3 regions of the Lactococcus sp. AK05 genome follow, and region 2 is predicted to be linked to each of the others. Evidence: predicted binding sites of a transcription regulator. Region 2 holds the regulator's gene; each other region holds the start of a gene.

Region 1 (5,973 bases), on a different contig from region 2:
GCAGCCAATCCATGTTATAAATAAATTTCTTTTCCAATTAACTGTTTTCGTGCGATTCACCTCTATTTCTGTTCTTCTATCCTAGCTAGTTCTCGCTGGATTTGTTTTTTTAGTGCTTCAATCGTTCCAGAATTATCCAGAATGACATCAGCGACTTTTTGTTTTTCTGACAATGGCATTTGTGAGGAAATTCGTTTTTTAGCTTCTTCTTCCGTAAACTTATTTCTTGCCATCAGTCTTTCTAATTGTATTTTTTCAGGTAAGCTGACCAACCATATTTCATCAAAACCGGTATAATTGTATTCAATTAATAACGGAATATCCATAAATATTGGCTTATTTACTGACAGATTTTTTCCTTGACTCTTTGAATCAAAATTTTTACTGACAGACTTGTCAGTCATTTTTTTTAATAAGTCATCACGTCTATCATATAACTCTGTACGAATAATTTCATCTTGTAGGTTTGATAATTTCTCGCGCTGCTTTGGATCAGAAAAAACTAAAGCTCCTAATTTTTCGCGATTTAACTGTCCATTGTCAGCAATAAAATCTAAACCGTAAGTTTCTACTATTGCCTTGTAAAGTTTTCCGTCAGGTTCTTGCAATTGACGGACAACTTTGTCAGCATCAATCACTTGATAATCCTCAGAAATCAAAAAATCAACAACCGTTGATTTCCCACTTGCAATTCCGCCTGTCAATCCAATTACCATTTTCATTCATCTATTTTAGCATAAAATTTGACTTTCTTAAACTAAAAACAATAGTTTTTAACTATTATGATTAATTTTTTCGTAAAAAAAGTCTGTCAGTAAAACTGACAGACCGAATATTCATTAAATATTAAGAATTAGATGTTTGAAGTATGCATTACTTCTTCATCATCGTTTGAAAGAACTTCATGGAAGACACGTTCAGTTAATTCTTGTTTTTGTTCTGGTGTGAGGTATTTAGTATTGACACAGTAACCAGAGATACGAACGATAACATCTTCACCACGCATGATTTTATCGTAAACATCTTTAAGGTCCATTACGTTCAAGTTAACGTGTTGACCTGCAAATTCAGTACCATTAATCAAAGCGCCTGGTGTGAAGTATCCATCAAGAATTTGAACCAAGTTATCCACTTGTTCATCACGAGTTTTACCAAGTGCACGAGGTGAAACTTGAGTAGTCAATGAAATACCATCATTTGCATCTTTGAATTCCAATTTAGCCAATGAGCGAAGGTTTTGCAACCAACCACCTTTAGCTTTATTCGATGGGTTAGCACCTGGTGAGAAGAATTCAAGTTTAGATTTGTTTACTGTACCATCTTCATTGAGGAATACTCCTTTATGTACTGGAGAATTACCAGTTTGTTTAGAGTAAGCAACGTTAGATGTAATTGTCAAAAGTGAAACAGTAGCTTCAGCATTTTTGTAAAGTTTGTGTGAAGCTAATTTTTCATGGTACATTTTCATGACAAGTTTAGCAATATCATCAGCACGATCATCATCTTCACCATAACGTGGGAAGTCACCTTCTACTTCATAATCGTAGATGTAGCCATTTTCATCACGCAAAGTTTTAACTTTAGCATATTTAATTGCTGAAAGTGAATCAACTGTATTTGCGAAACCACAGATACCAAATCCCATGTTAGCACGAACTTTAGTAGGCAAGAAGGCCATTTGAACTGCTTCATAGTTATATTTGTCAGTCATGTAGTGAATGATATTCATCGCATCAACATAAGTATCTGTCAACCAGTTGAGTGATTTGTCGAAGTTTTCCATAACTGTATCATAGTCAAGAATTTCGTCACGAACAGGTTCGATGTCGAATACTTTATAATCTTTATGAACGTCATCATAACCACCGTTCAAACCAGTCAACATTGCTTTCAAGACGTTTACACGCGCACCAAAGTATTGGAGGTTATGACGTCCTTCTTCATTTTCTGGATCAAGTGGTGAGACACAACAAGAGATACATGACATTTCGCCATACCCATCTTTAGCCATTGTTTCAACACCTTCATATTGAATAGAAGAATGCTTGTGGCTCATAGACATTGAATAACGTTTGAATGAGTAAGGAAGTTTAGAATCCCAAAGGACTGTCAAGTTTGGTTCTGGAGCATTTCCGATTGTATCAAGTGTGTTCAAGAAACGGTAGTCCATTTTAGTGACACGGTGACGTCCGTCATTACCCATACCAGCCATAGATGTTGTGATGAATGTTGGGTCACCAGAATAAAGTTCATCATAAGCAGCTGCACGAGCAAATTTCATTGTACGAAGTTTCAAAACGAAATCATCAACAAATTCTTGAATTTCTTGTTCAGTAAATGTTCCACGAGCAAGGTCACGTTCTGCAAAGATATCAAGAACGATTGGCACACGTCCAAGTGAAGTTGCAGCACCATTGATAACACGACATACTGCCATATAAGCGATGTTAACCCATTGGATTGCTTCTTTTACGTTCATAGCTGGACGTGAAACATCAAGACCATATAAAGCACCAAAGTTTACAACTTCTTGCAAAGCTTGGTATTGCATATTAATTTCTTCTTTAAGACGAATGTTTTCTTCGTTAATTTCAGTGATTGCATCCCATTCTTTTGCTTTTTCCTTCATAAGGTAATCCGCACCGTAAAGGGCAAGACGCGCATAGACACCAATGATACGTCCACGAGAGTAAGCATCTGGCAAACCTGTTACAGTATGAGCATGACGTGCTTTACGAATTGCTGAAGTATAAGCACGGAAGATTCCATCATTTACAGAAGTCATTGTTTGTGACAAAACATCATGCAAGTCTGGGTCAACTGAAAGACCGTGTTCTGTCAAAATCTTTTCAGCAACACGAAGTCCACCTTTTGGCATGAAATTCAAGCGGAAAAGTTCGCTATTTTGCATCCCATAGATAAGTTCAAGTTCTTTATCATTAGCATCGATATATCCAGCAGGGATTTTATCAATAGAGGTTACGCGGTCAGTATCGAAGGGAAAACCAACTTCTTCATAGTGAGCTTTTGTATCTTCAATTATTTTCTTTACTTTAAGTGTACGTTCTGTTGGCCCAGCAAGAAAGCTTTCATCACCATCATATGGTTTGTAGTTTTCTTGTACAAAGCGAGTAACGCTTGCTTTATCGCGCCAGTTGGTTCCTTTAAAACCATCCCAAGCTTGTTCAAAGATATTTTCCGTAACTTCGGTTTTCATTTTGAAATCTCCTTTGTTCTTTCTGTTTCAAATTACAACTTCATTATATCATACAGTTTGAGAATAGCAAACAGAATTCAAGAGAAATTACAGATTCTTTACTAATACAGTTCCAATTATTTTAATATCTGTTATACTTTTTTAAAACGTTTTCATAAATAATTCACAAAATAGTTTTAACAAACATTGCTAACTTCATAATCTGCAATCACTAATTAATTTTTTCACAAAGAACAAAAAAATGGAGATTTTTCTCCATTTTATAACATATCTTTTTTATGTAACCACCAAGTGACCCAAACACATAATAAAATTCCTAGAACTAAAATAAGCCAAACCATCCAATTAAAATTTTGACCAGGAATTGGAACATTCATTCCGTAAAAACCAACAATTACTGCAGGAATCCCTAGAACAAAAGTAGCTGATGTCATGATTTTCATGACAATGTTCAAGTTATTAGAGACGATGTTTGAGAACAAATCTCGGAGATTTTCTAGTAACTTGAGCTGAATCTTGGTTTCTGTATAAGCTTGGTCTGTTTCAACAAAAATATCATAAATTTTTTCAGCAAAACCATCTTCATCATCTTCTCTCAAGTAATCAATAAAATCTTGAAGCACTTGCATATTATTGTTCAAGGCATCTTCAAAATAAATTAAACTTGCTTGAATGGCAATCAAATCAACAATTTGGTCGTTCTTCGTTGAATTTTTGATCCCCTGTTCAAGTCTGCGACGTCTTGTTCGGAAATCTCTCAAATAATCATGGAAAGTGTGTGTCATTTGATACATCACTTGAAAAATAACTTGATGTTTGTAGCGTTTATAATCATATTCACGCTCGAAAATTAAGCCATTATCAATCTCATGATTAAGTGCTAAAATAACCGATTCATTTTTAGTCCAAACCAAAGAATATGGAAAAGTCGCCACTTCTCCATAATTAGAAAGGGCAGGATATTGTAAGAGAATCAGATTATTATCATTATCATCTGTTTCAAAACGGGCATTTTCATAATCATCCAAAATTCCTGATAAATAGTCAAAAGGGAAGTCATAGTATTCAGAAATATTCCCAATTTCTTCACGTGTTGGATTGAGAACATAGGTGAAATTCTTCATTTCAGAGGTTGAAATTAATTTTTTTTCATTGGATAGTTCATAATTTTTAATCATTTTCCTATCTATCCCTTCTTTTCCTGATAAAAGAGGATTGGAATCCTCTTAGTGTCCCTTTAATTGTAGCAGATTTTAGACTTTTTTTCCGAGTATTTTATTCTCTACGACTTAAGAAAACATTTACATTAACTATTGGTCTAAAGAATACTTTGTGATATAATAAACTTATTAACTTGAGGAGATTTTTTTTGAAATTCAAACACGAACCCCTAAATTTGTATCTAAACTTTAAAAAATCAGCTGAACAGTTTCCTGATAGCCCAATTATCTTTGATGAGGCTGTTGGAGCTTTCCCTGAACTAGCTCTTGAAACAACTTACCAAAAGACTCATCAAGCAATTGTTGATAAGGCAAGTCTCTTATCTGAGTTGGGAATCAAAAAATCGGATAAAGTCATTATTTTTAAATCAAGTGCCTTTGATACCTATCTTTTAGCTGTTGCTGTTTCTTATCTAGGCGCTGTTCCAGCAATGATTTCTTATCATCTTCCTGCCGAAACAATGGATATTTTAGCTGGACGTTTAGGTAATCCTTGGCTCATTTATGACCAAGTTACTGACAAAACTGTAAATGAAATGAAGAATCTTGAAGATTCTAAAAAACTTTCTGTCAGTAAATTTGCTTTGGAAAAACCTACTCAAATTGCTGACAGTCAGCAATTAGCTAGTGATGAGATTGCTTATCTCACTCATACTTCTGGAACAACTGGTGTACCAAAATTAATCGCTCACTCTGCTAATTCAATGGGTTGGCGTTGGGTGCTTCAAAGAACTGTAATGGATTGGATGCCTGATAAGGAAGAAATTTTAGCTTTCCATATTTCTCCTGTTCATTCTCGTTTCAATATTGGTGTTTCATCAGCAATGACCTTTGGGTTTGGCCTTATGCCCCTCAATGATTTAGCAAAAGATAATCTTGTCAATCTTTTTGCTAAACATCAGCCTTATGCCTTTGAAACTCATCCAAACGATTTTGTTCGTCTAGCGAATCTTGCAAAGCAAGAACCTGAGATTTTTGCTTCAATTCGTTACCTTCATTCAACTTTTGATGCAATTAATAAAGAAACAATGCACACTTTTCTTTCTGCCTCTAAACAAAAAGAGCCAGTCTTTCTACAAATTTATGGACAATCAGAATGTGGCCCAATGATTTGGAAAAAACACCGTTTATCAACTTTAGCGGACACTAATGCCCGTGAAATGGGGATTGGTATGCCTGGATTATCTAAAGCACGTATTGCCGATGAAAATGGAAATGAATGTCCTGCAGGTACGCCTGGAAGAATCCACTTCCTCTCAAAAGGAAGAGCTTTGACTTACTATAAAGAAGAAGAACGGTTTAATAAAGAAGTCTATGGCGACTGGTGGGATACTGGCGATTGGGGCCTCATGAATGAAGACGGAATTCTCTTTTTACATGACAGACAAGTTGATTTAATTGATAAAATTGAATCTAATTTGGCAATTGAAGATCTTCTGTTAGACCAACACGACTTCTTAGATGAAGTTGTGATTATTCGTGATAAATCTGGTAAACCACAACCTATTTTGGCTCTAGCTGAAAATGCGGAAATGG
Region 2 (5,973 bases):
CTCCAAGACCTCACGTGAATCAATATCCAAGTGATTGGTTGGTTCATCTAAAACTAAAAAGTTATCGTGATCCATTGCTAATTTAGCAAGTAAAAGACGGGCTTTTTCACCACCAGAAAGCATCCCAACCGTTTTCTTTACATCATCTCCACTAAAAAGAAAAGCTCCGAGCATATTGCGAATTTCAACTTCATTAAGTAAGCGATGCTCATTCCATAATTCGTCTAAGACAGTATTTGAAGCTGTCAATCTTCCTTGTTCTTGGTCATAATATCCCAAAGTAACATTGGCACCCAATTTTGCTTGACCTGCTAAAAATGGAATCTGTCCAACAATTGACTTAATCAATGTTGTCTTACCTACTCCATTTGGTCCAACAATAGCAAGGGACTCACCTTTACGCTCGTCAATGTTAATCGGACCAGAGAGACGATTATCTTCATAACCTACCGTTGCTTCTGAAACGGTTAAAACAACATTTCCAGACGTTTTTTCAGGAGTAAAAGTAACATTGGCCGATTTATCATCACTTGTTGGTGCGTCTAAACGCTCCATTTTCTCCAACTTTTTACGACGCGATTGCGCCATTTTAGTCGTCGAAGCCCGAACTAAATTTCTGGCAACATAGTCCTCTAATTTAGCAATTTCTTTTTGTTGTTTTTCAAAATTTTTGAGTTCTAACAAGAGTTTTTGCTCTCTTTGTTCAACATAGCGAGAATAATTTCCAGAAAAACGAGTTAATTCTCCTCTAGATAATTCTAAGACTTCATTAACCACTTTATCCAAAAAGTAGCGGTCATGACTGACAATTAATAAACTACCTTCGTAATTTTTAAGGTAATTTTCAAGCCAAGCTAAAGTTTCAATATCCAAGTGGTTAGTTGGTTCATCCAAAATCAAAAGTTGTGGTCTCTCAAGTAACATCTTAGCAAGAGCCAAACGTGTTTTTTGTCCCCCCGATAAACTTGAAATTTCTCTTTCCCACATTGTTTCATCAAAGCGAAAACCATTTAAGACAGACTTAATTTCAGATTCATAAGTAAATCCATTTTTCATCCGAAATTCTTCTGATAAAGCATCGTAACGTTTCATCAAAGCTGTCAATTCATCCCCAGCAAGTTCTCCCATTTGCAATTCCATCTGGCGCAATTGTTTTTCCATTTGGCGAAGCGAATCAAAAACAGAGAGCATTTCGGCAAATATTGTCCTTGAGGAATTCAGCCCAGTATCTTGCGCTAAATAATTCATTGTCAAATCTTTGGTCTTGGATACAGTTCCGCGACTCGCTTCTTCAACTCCAGCAATAATTTTAAGCAAGGTTGACTTACCAGCTCCATTTCGGCCAACTAGGGCAATTCTTGAATGGTCTTGTAAACTAAAATTGATATTTTCAAATAAAACATCGCCACCAAAAGTGCGTGCAATTCCATTCCCTTGCAGTAAAATCATGATATTTATCCTCTTCGTTAAATCTCAAAGCATATTTTTAATACTTCGTTTTTCCTTTTCATATGATAGAAAAGCAGTCCTTCTATTATAGCATTTAAGGCAAGCTTTTTGTAGTTCTTCCAAATTCTTGAAATTAAAAAGCTTACCAAATCTGATAAGCTAAAATAAAATTAATATTAGACTAAAATTAATCTTTCACGCAATTCAATTCTCCTAACTTCTGGTGGAATAAACGCTCTGATTCCATCCTCGTTAAAACCAATCAATAGACAGTCCTCGTCAAAAATTAATGGTCGTTTTAGAAGACGTGGATTTTCCTGAATTAATTCAAAAGCTTTTTCTAGTCCTAATTCATCGAAATTATAATTTAAAGATGCGTATGTTTTCCCTCGGGTCGCAATTATATCCTCAAATCCGTTTTCAGTCAAGGATAAAATTTTGATTAAATCATCTTTTTCCATAAAATCTTTTGATAAATTAATTTCTTCAAATTCAATGTGATGTTTACGTAACCATTTTTTAGCTTTTCTACAAGATGAACATGAACCACTAAGATAAATTTTAATCATATTTTCTCCCTATCTATTTTTTCATATTTCTATTCTAACATGAAAGCGCCTTAATTAAAAGGATAAAATAAATATTTTTTTAGAATTGTAATCAATTTCTCATTTTAACTGAATAATCCATTCCTTTTGTTTGATAATTTCACAAATTTTTGATAAAATTATCACAAAGAAACTAAATATTAACTAGTTTTAACAAAATCGAATTATATTTTTGAGGTATAACAATGACTGATCATAAACCAAGCAAAAGCTTGCCTAAAGCAACTGCTAAACGACTGCCACAGTACTATCGACTGTTCAAAAGTCTTGTAGAAGAAAATGTGACACGCACAAATTCACAACTTATTTCAGAAAAAATCGGAGTAGATGCTGCCACAATTCGTCGTGATTTCTCTTTATTTGGTGAATTAGGTCGACGTGGATATGGCTATGAAACGAAAGTGCTCCGTGATTTCTTTGGAGAACTTCTTGGACAAGACCAAGAAACGCATATCGCTCTAATCGGTGTCGGAAATCTCGGTCGTGCATTACTTCATTATCAATTCCAAGATAGAAATAAAATGAGAATTACGCAAGCCTATGATATTTCTGGTAATCCCTTAGTTGGAACACAAACAGATGACGGAATTCCAATTTATAATATTTCTGATTTAGAAAAAAATGTTAAGAAATCTGATATCAAAACGGCAATTCTCTCTGTTCGAAAAGAAAACGCCCAAGAAGTTGTTGACACTCTAGTCAAAGCTGGTATCAAAGGTTTCCTAAACTTTGCCCCAATTCGTTTGAAAGTTCCTTCTGATGTGGTTGTTCAATCAATTGATTTAACTAAGGAGTTGCAAACACTGCTATTTTTCATGGGAGCTCAAGAAAACTAAATTAGTACAAAATAAAAGAACAGTTTTTATAGACTGTTCTTTTTCTTTATAGTCGAGAAGTGATTGTTTGTTATATAATCCTTCATTTTCTGATCTCTTCTTCCCGAAAACTAAAATAATTACCAGCCCCTACAATAATATGGTCAATAAAATTAATCCCCACATCCTCACAAGATTTTTTTATTTTGTCAGTAAATATTTTATCAGCCTGACTGGGTCGTAAATTTCCTGAGGGATGATTATGTGCAACTAACAGTCCTACTGAGAGATTTTTTATTGCATGATAAAGAATCTCTCTAGGGCTTGCAGTTGCCTGATTAACCGCCCCTATAAAAATTGTCTTTTTTTCAATAATTCTATTTTGACCATCTAAATAAGTCGCCACAAGATGCTCTTGCTCAAAATTTTGCATTTCAAAAGCAAGACTCAAGCCATATTCTTTGGAACTCAAAACTTGACCGTAACGTTTTCTATTAGTGGTCTGTATCCTTTTTCCAAATTCAATCATTGCTCGAATTTCAATGGATTTTGCCAGTCCAATGCCTGAAATTTCTCTGAGTTCATTAATCGAAGCTTTGCGCAAATTATCCAAAGTTTCAAAATGTTGAAGAATTTCCAAGGCCAAATTTAATGATGAGTATTTTTTTGTCCCTGTTCGCAATAATATCGCTAACAGCTCAACATCAGACAAGCACTCTTCTCCTAAAAATTCTAAGCGTTCCCTAGGTTGCATCGGATACGGATTTTCTCTTAGTTCATACATACTATTATATACGGAAAAATCTGGCCTTTGTCACTGACAAAAGATTAATTAACCAAAAAAGTTCTGATGAATCTCAGAACTTTTTATTTTTAGTTATCATTTTACTGACAGAAATTTCTGTCAGTAACTTTTATTCAACTGTTACTGCTTTAGCCAAGTTACGTGGTTTATCAACATCAAGTCCACGTTGCATTGAAGCATAATAAGCAATTAATTGTGTTGGAATAACCATTGAAATTGCTGACAAATAAGGATGAACTTGGTTGACAACAATTGTATCATCTTCACGAGCCACTCCTTCTTCAACAATTGTGATAGCTGAGGCTCCACGAGCCACTGTTTCCATTACATTTCCACGAGTATGAGCTGCTACTTCTTCATTATTAGAAATTAAAGCAAGTACTGGAGTTCCTTTTTCAATCAATGAAATCGTTCCATGTTTTAATTCTCCAGCAGCAAATCCTTCACATTGAATATAAGAAATTTCTTTTAATTTGAGAGAAGCTTCCATTGCTACATAATAATCTTGTTTTCGACCAATATAGAAGGCATTGCGAGTAGTTGGCAATAAGTCAGCTACAATTGCTGCAATTTCATCCTTTTCAGATAAAGTGGCTTCAATTGATTGAGCAACGAAAGACAATTCTTTAACTAAATCAAATTCTTTTGCTTTAACTTCCCCTTCAGCCTCACCAACTGCCTTTGCAAGAAAAGCCAAAGTTGCAATTTGTCCTGTATATGCTTTGGTTGAAGCAACTGCAATTTCTGGTCCAGCACCGATTAACATTGTATAAGTTGCTTCGCGTGACAAAGTAGAACCGGGAACATTTGTAACTGTTAAGCTTGGAAGTCCTAATTCATTTACTTTTACTAAAACCTGACGGCTGTCAGCCGTTTCACCAGACTGTGAAAGGAAAATAAAGAATGGTTTTTGACTCAACAAAGGCATATCATAGCCCCATTCTGAAGCAAGACCAAGTTCAACCGGTGTATTTGTCAAAGATTCAAGCATCATTTTTGCCCCAAAACCTGCATGATAAGACGTTCCTGCGGCAATAATATAAATACGATCAGCCTCTTGAATTCCTTTGATAATGTCTTGATCAACTTTCATTGTTCCATCTTCATTTGCATAAGTCGCAATGAGTTTACGCATAACTGCTGGTTGCTCATCAATTTCTTTGAGCATGTAGAAAGGATAAGTTCCTTTTCCAATGTCAGATAAATCAAGTTCAGCTGTGTATGACTCACGTGAAAGTACATTACCTTCGTAATCCATAACTGTAACATTATCTTTTGTTAACACAACAAGCTCTTTATCGTGAATTTCCATAAATTCAGACGTTTCACGAATCATCGCCATCGCATCTGAGCAGACCATGTTGTAACCTTCACCAAGGCCGATTAATAATGGTGATTTATTTTTGGCAACATAAATCACATCTGCATCTTCGCGATCCATAAGAGCAAAGGCATAAGAACCTTGAATTAAGCTTAGAGCTTTTTTGAATGCTTCAAGTGTTGATAATCCTTCTTCTTCAGCAAATTTAGCAATTAAATGAACCGCAATTTCAGTATCGGTTTGTCCTTTAAAAGTATCATTCATCAAAAATTCGTTTTTAAGTTCAACAAAATTTTCAATCACACCATTATGTACTAAAATAAAGCGACCTGATGTTGAAGTATGTGGATGAGCATTGTCTTCCGTTGGTTTACCATGAGTAGCCCAACGTGTGTGACCAATGCCGGTTGTTCCTGAAACATCAATCCCTAACTTTCCTCTTAAGTCTGCAATACGTCCGACAGATTTAACTAATTTTGCTGCTGTTTCTTGACCATTTACAAAAATACCTGCTGAATCATAACCACGATATTCAAGTTTTTCTAGTCCTTGCATCAAAATATCAGTTGCATTTTTACTACCTACAACACCAACAATCCCACACATAATAAAGCTCCATTTAACTCACCGTTAAAATTGGTATAGTTAATTATTTTTCTAATATTTATTTATAAATAGCATTATATTACACTTATTTGTCGTTGTCAAGTATAAAACTTCTAATAAAACTCAAAAAGACGATAATTGGTATAATTTATTTTCGGCATTAATAAAAACCAATTGATATCAATTGGTTTTTTTTGATTTTTCTTGATACTTAATATATGTGGGGTAAGTAAGTAATAGAATACTAATTCCTTCGAGAAATCCGCCTATTGTATCACTTGGATAATGTACCCCTACAAAAATTCTTGAAAACATTACTAATGCAATTAATATAATACATAAAATGCCTAATAAAATTTTAGAAGAACG
Region 3 (5,973 bases), 120 kb from region 2:
ACTTATCCAAGGAGGGTGGCCTGAAGAAGTAGCTGAAACATATACTGGCGGTGGAACTCCTCACCTTGATGGCCGTCACACTGTCTTTGGTCAATTGGTTGATGAAGAAAGCTATAAAGTTCTTGATGAAATTGCCGCTGTTCGTGTAGGTGCGCAAGATAAACCAGTCGATGATGTCGTTATTGAATCAGTTGAGATTATCGAGCCATAATATGGAAAAGAAAAGTCCTAAAATCGGTGATATTGTTGAGGTTGAAATTATTGGAATGCAAGATTATGGTGCATTTGTAAAATTTTACCTGGATAATTCATCAAATAAAGAAAAAATTGAACAAAAAGGATTGATTCATATTTCTGAAATTCAATCTGGTTATGTCAAAAGTATTCATGATATTGCTAAAATTGGCCAAAAAGTGATGGCACAAATTATTGATATTGATGAATATAATGGCAAAATTAGCCTGTCAATTCGCAGTCTGGAAAAAAATCCGCAAGTTCACCATATTTACCGAAAAAAACATTTTACTGATTCTCGGGATAAAATTGGCTTTAAAACCCTTGCTAATTATTTGCCAGATTGGATTGAAGAAAATGAAGCCTACCTTAAAGCCAAAAAAAATGCCCAAAGTGAGGATTTTCTTTGAATGATAACGTATTAAGATATATCAAACGAGTTTTTAATTTAATTACTATTCTTGGCTTTGTTACGACAATTGTTGGTGGCATTTATTTATGGCGCCTTGGTGCATTTCAAAATCAAGCAGTCTTACAACAATTGATTGTGGCACATCGTTTTTTAGGACCATTAATCTTCCTTTGTATGCAAATTTTGCAAGTCATTGTTCCAATCATACCAGGTGGGATTACAATGGCAGCAGGGGTCATGATTTTTGGACCAGTTTGGGGTTTTATTTATAATTACTTTGGAATTGTTGCGGGCTCTTTTTTACTTTTTCACTTTGGTAAAAAATATGGTTCTTCATTAGCCAAAACTTTTGTCAAAGAAAAAACATATAATAAATACATGGCTTGGTTGGATAAGGGGCAAAAACGCTTTAATATTGTTTTCGCGCTCCTCATTTTATCTCCTATTGCCCCAGATGATGCACTTGTTTTAATAGCAAGTCAAACAAAAATGAGTTGGAAATTCTTCACTTGGAGTATCTTATTATGTAAACCATTGCCAATTCTCCTCTATTCTTATCTTTTGATTTTTGGAGGAGACCTTCTTGGGCACATTTTATAAAATGCTGAAAGTGCTTTCGGTGTTTTTTTATTGGAATTTTTGAGAAAGAATGCCCAAATCATCCAAAAAAATTGTATAATAGAATGGATTTATGATTTTAAACAGAAGTCACCTCAATAATAAAATTGTTTTTGTAAATTTGAAGCAAAAGTTAGAACTAAGTGATAGCAAATTGCCCCAAATGAATTGCCGAAACAAGATTAAACTGACTGGAGCTAGTTTTGAAAAACAAGAAAGCAAATAGATTTACATTTGATTCACGAATTGATTATGGGCTAATTTTACCAGCCTTTATGTTAATATTGATTGGTCTTTACGCACTTTATGTTGCAGTAAGTCATGACCACCCCACACAAGCAACGAATCTAGTTGTTCAACAAGGAACTTGGGTTATTGTCGGACTCTTTGTTGCTTTAATTGTCATGCATATGGATTCAAGGTTTTTATGGAATTTAACACCATTTTTTTACCTATTAGGTCTTATATTAATGGTTCTACCGATCTTTTTCTACGATAAAGCAACCTATGCTTCAACGGGTGCAAAAAACTGGCTCGCTTTTGGAGGACGAAATCTTTTTCAACCGTCGGAGTTTATGAAACTTTCCTATATTTTATTTTCGGCTAGGATTGTGGTTACCTTCCAAAATAATCTAAAAAAACGGGTACTCAAAGATGATTTCCGCTTAATCGGACTTCTGATACTTGAAACAATTCCAGTTGCCATTTTATCAGTCTTTCAAAAAGACTTCGGAACTTTCTTGGTCTTTGCAGCTATCTTTGCTGGAATTATTTTAGTTGCTGGTATTTCTTGGAAAATACTTGCGCCAGCTTTTCTTTTCGTAGCAGCAGTAGCTGGAGGAATTGTTGCTCTAGTTGCTTCACCAGAGGGACAAAAATTTCTTGAAAGTACCAGTTTTGCTCAGTATCAGGTCAATCGTTTTATCGCATGGTTACATCCTTTTGAATATTCTCAGACTTTCAGTCTTCAACAAGCACGCTCATTGATTTCAGTTGGTGTTGGTGGTCTTTGGGGTAAAGGAGTTGGTGTAGCTAATGTCAATGTTCCCGTTCGAGAATCAGATATGATTTTCACTGTCATTGCTGAAGATTTTGGATTTGTTGGATCAGCCTTTTTGATTTTCCTTTACTTTATGCTGATTTATCGAATGATTCGAGTAACTTTCAAATCAAATAATCAGTTTTATACCTATATTTCAACGGGTATTATTATGATGATTCTCTTCCATGTCTTTGAAAATATTGGAGCAGCTATTGGTGTTGTTCCTTTAACAGGTATTCCCTTACCCTTCATTTCTCAAGGAGGATCGGCCTTAATGGCAAATATCATTGGCTTAGGGCTTGTTTTATCAATGAAATATAATCAATTACCAGAATTTGTCAAGGAACAAAGACAAATCCCAGTTAAGGGTGATAGTCGAAAAAATCGTCGAAGAAATAGACGTTAACAATTAATAAGAATACAAAAAGTAAAAGTTACTGACAGAAAATTCAGTAGCTTTTTTATTACGATAAAACATTTAAAAGTCTATATATATCAAGGGAGAAAACGCTTTAAATTTTTGTAAATTATTAGAATTAATGATAGAATAAACTCGTGAGAGAAATCTCAAATACTAAATTTAATTGATTGCCTGAAACGACAACCATCCTATATAGAGGAGGCGTTTTTATGCGCGCAGCACGTTTTTATGACCGCGGGGATATCCGCGTTGATGAAATTAATGAACCAATAGTAAAAGCTGGTCAAGTTGGCATTGATGTGGCTTGGTGTGGAATTTGTGGAACAGATCTTCATGAATTTTTAGATGGCCCAATTTTTTGTCCGTCAGCAGAACATCCTAATCCAATTACTGGAGAAGTACCACCAGTCACTCTTGGACATGAAATGTCTGGGGTTGTAAATTTTATAGGTGAAGGAGTAAGCGGACTTAAAGTAGGTGACCATGTCGTTGTCGAACCTTATATCGTTCCCGAAGGTACTGATACAAGTGAAACTGGACATTATAACCTCTCAGAAGGTTCAAACTTTATTGGTTTGGGTGGAAATGGCGGAGGTTTGGCTGAAAAAATTTCTGTTGATGAACGTTGGGTTCACAAAATTCCTGATAACTTACCATTGGATGAAGCCGCTCTAATTGAGCCACTATCAGTTGGCTATCACGCTGTTGAACGGGCAAATTTAAGTGAAAAGAGTACGGTATTAGTTGTTGGTGCTGGACCAATTGGACTATTAACTGCTGCCGTTGCAAAAGCGCAAGGACATACTGTTATCATCAGTGAACCTAGTGGACTTCGTCGTAAAAAAGCACAAGAAGCACAAGTTGCTGATTATTTCTTCAATCCAATTGAAGATGACATTCAAGCTAAAGTTCATGAAATTAATGAAAAAGGAGTGGACGCAGCCTTTGAATGTACCTCTGTCCAACCGGGATTTGACGCTTGTCTAGATGCGATTCGTATGGGTGGAACAGTTGTCATTGTTGCAATTTGGGGCAAGCCTGCTAGTGTTGATATGGCAAAATTAGTAATCAAAGAAGCTAACCTTTTAGGAACGATTGCTTATAATAACACTCATCCAAAAACAATTGATTTAGTATCAACAGGTAAAATAAAATTGGACCAATTCATCACAGCTAAAATCGGTTTGGATGATTTGATTGATAAAGGATTTGATACGCTGATTCATCATAATGAAACAGCTGTTAAAATTTTAGTTTCACCCACTGGTAAAGGTCTATAAATTAAATAAATAAAGGAGAAATAAGATGTCTAAAATTGCAGCAGTTACTGGAGCAGGTCAAGGAATCGGTTTTGCAATCGCAAAACGTCTCTATAATGATGGTTTTAAAGTAGCTATTATTGATTACAACGAAGAAACAGCTCAAAAAGCAGCAAAAGAGCTTGGAGAAAACTCATTTGCGGTTAAAGCTGATGTTTCTGACCGTGACCAAGTTATTTCAGCTTTGAATGCTGTTGTCGACAAATTTGGTGATTTAACTGTTGTAGTTAATAATGCCGGAATTGCCCCAACAACACCAATTGAAACAATTACACCTGAACAATTTCATCAGGTCTATAATATTAATGTTGGTGGAGTTTTGTGGGGAACACAGACAGCAACAGCACTTTTTAGAAAATTAGGTCATGGAGGTAAAATTATCAACGCAACCTCACAAGCTGGAGTTGTTGGAAATCCAAATCTAATGCTCTATTCTTCTTCAAAATTTGCTGTTCGTGGGATGACTCAAATTGCTGCTCGTGATTTAGCAGAAGAAGGAATCACAGTTAATGCTTATGCACCAGGGATTGTAAAAACACCAATGATGTTTGATATTGCGCATCAAGTTGGTAAAAATGCTGGTAAAGATGATGAATGGGGAATGCAAACTTTCGCAAAAGATATTGCCATGAAACGTTTATCTGAGCCTGAAGATGTGGCAAATGTTGTTTCATTCTTAGCTGGCCCTGATTCAAACTATATTACCGGTCAAACAATTATTGTTGATGGAGGAATGCAATTCCATTAATCTAGAAAATGAACTGTCAAGTTTTTATCTTGACAGTTCATTTTATTTTGTGCTATAATTGTCTTAAATAAATGAACGAGGTAAGGTCTATTGAAAATCTAAGTTTTGAACTTTAAAAATATTCGTAAAAATCGAGTATTTTTGTTGTCTTCATAACTTAGAGAGAATAGACTTTTATTATGTTTACAGATTGGGCAATTTGTCAGAATTTGTATCTTTTAAAGCTCTTTTCACCTAAGTTGTGAAAAGAGTTTTTTAATTTAAGGAGAAAATAATGAATCAAAAACAAAAAGAAATGCAAGCTAAACTAGAACAAATTAAGAAGAATAAACCGCAATTTGCTGGGAAAAATACTAATGGGATGACAGCAGTAAAAGCAACCAAGCAAAATCAACACGGCGCAAAAATTAATGCTCCAAGAAAAGCGGGAATTTGAGATTTATGAACATTCAGAGGAACTCACTCTGAGTTTTTCTACTCAAATTAGATTTCTTAATTCTCACAAATGAGAGGAGAATTAAATGTCAAATATTGAATTTAAAGACTTAACCTTTGGCTACGGGGATAACATGATTTTCAATCATGCCCAAATAAATATTGATGACCGTTGGAAATTAGGATTAGTAGGGCGAAATGGCCGTGGAAAATCAACCCTTTTAAACTTACTACAAGGTAAAATAACTACTGACAGCTCGATAATTACTGACAAAAACTTTGTTTACTTCCCCCAATTACTGACAGAAGAAGATTTTAATGATAAAGATAAATCTAAAAAACAAAATACTGCTGATAAATATTCTGTAGAAAGTCTGTCAGTAAAAATTACTGACAGAAATTCACAATTAACTTATTATGTGCTAAATGAATTAGCCGAATTTGAACAATGGAAATTAGAACGTGAATTATCTTTATTGAAAGTTGATTTAGAAATTCTTTGGCGTCCTTTTGGAAGTTTATCGGGTGGGGAACAAACCAAGTGTCTCTTGGCAATTTTATTTTTAGATGAGGACAATTTTCCACTAATTGATGAACCAACAAATCATTTGGATATGGAAAGCAGAAAAATAGTTGCTGACTATCTTCAAAAGAAATCAGGATTTATCGTTGTATCACATGACCGAAATTTTCTTGACGAAGTCTGTGACCACACCTTGGCAATTGAACGTCAGCAAATAGTTC

What was found. Region 2 encodes Rex, which represses fermentation and respiration genes when NADH is low (regulators of the CRP and FNR family bind a similar motif). Its sites were predicted from a motif close to TTGTGAANTANTTCACAA; they were not measured.
Region 1: pflB (formate C-acetyltransferase) is a predicted target of Rex. The motif match lies at 3,369-3,386, and genes of this name have one in related genera.
Region 3: AB6B24_RS02385 (2,3-butanediol dehydrogenase) is a predicted target of Rex. The motif match lies at 2,860-2,877, and genes of this name have one in related genera.

What each region holds. Positions count from the first base shown of each region.
Region 1 covers NZ_JBFTEI010000005.1:91,389-97,361, reverse strand. The annotation lists gene AB6B24_RS10055 (multidrug efflux MFS transporter) at 1-60, opposite strand, end outside; gene coaE (dephospho-CoA kinase) at 63-722, opposite strand; gene pflB (formate C-acetyltransferase) at 854-3,217, opposite strand; gene AB6B24_RS10040 (magnesium transporter CorA family protein) at 3,478-4,395, opposite strand; gene AB6B24_RS10035 (class I adenylate-forming enzyme family protein) at 4,587-5,973, shown strand, end outside.
Region 2 covers NZ_JBFTEI010000001.1:608,877-614,849, reverse strand. The annotation lists gene AB6B24_RS02940 (ABC-F family ATP-binding cassette domain-containing protein) at 1-1,449, opposite strand, end outside; gene AB6B24_RS02935 (Spx/MgsR family RNA polymerase-binding regulatory protein) at 1,626-2,018, opposite strand; gene AB6B24_RS02930 (redox-sensing transcriptional repressor Rex) at 2,243-2,893, shown strand; gene radC (DNA repair protein RadC) at 2,976-3,656, opposite strand; gene glmS (glutamine--fructose-6-phosphate transaminase (isomerizing)) at 3,787-5,604, opposite strand; gene AB6B24_RS02915 (phosphatase PAP2 family protein) at 5,785-5,973, opposite strand, start outside.
Region 3 covers NZ_JBFTEI010000001.1:484,689-490,661, forward strand. The annotation lists gene AB6B24_RS02365 (peptidylprolyl isomerase) at 1-211, shown strand, start outside; gene AB6B24_RS02370 (CvfD/Ygs/GSP13 family RNA-binding post-transcriptional regulator) at 213-644, shown strand; gene AB6B24_RS02375 (TVP38/TMEM64 family protein) at 641-1,246, shown strand; gene AB6B24_RS02380 (FtsW/RodA/SpoVE family cell cycle protein) at 1,468-2,712, shown strand; gene AB6B24_RS02385 (2,3-butanediol dehydrogenase) at 2,937-4,007, shown strand; gene AB6B24_RS02390 ((S)-acetoin forming diacetyl reductase) at 4,033-4,794, shown strand; gene AB6B24_RS02395 (hypothetical protein) at 5,069-5,230, shown strand; gene abc-f (ribosomal protection-like ABC-F family protein) at 5,316-5,973, shown strand, end outside.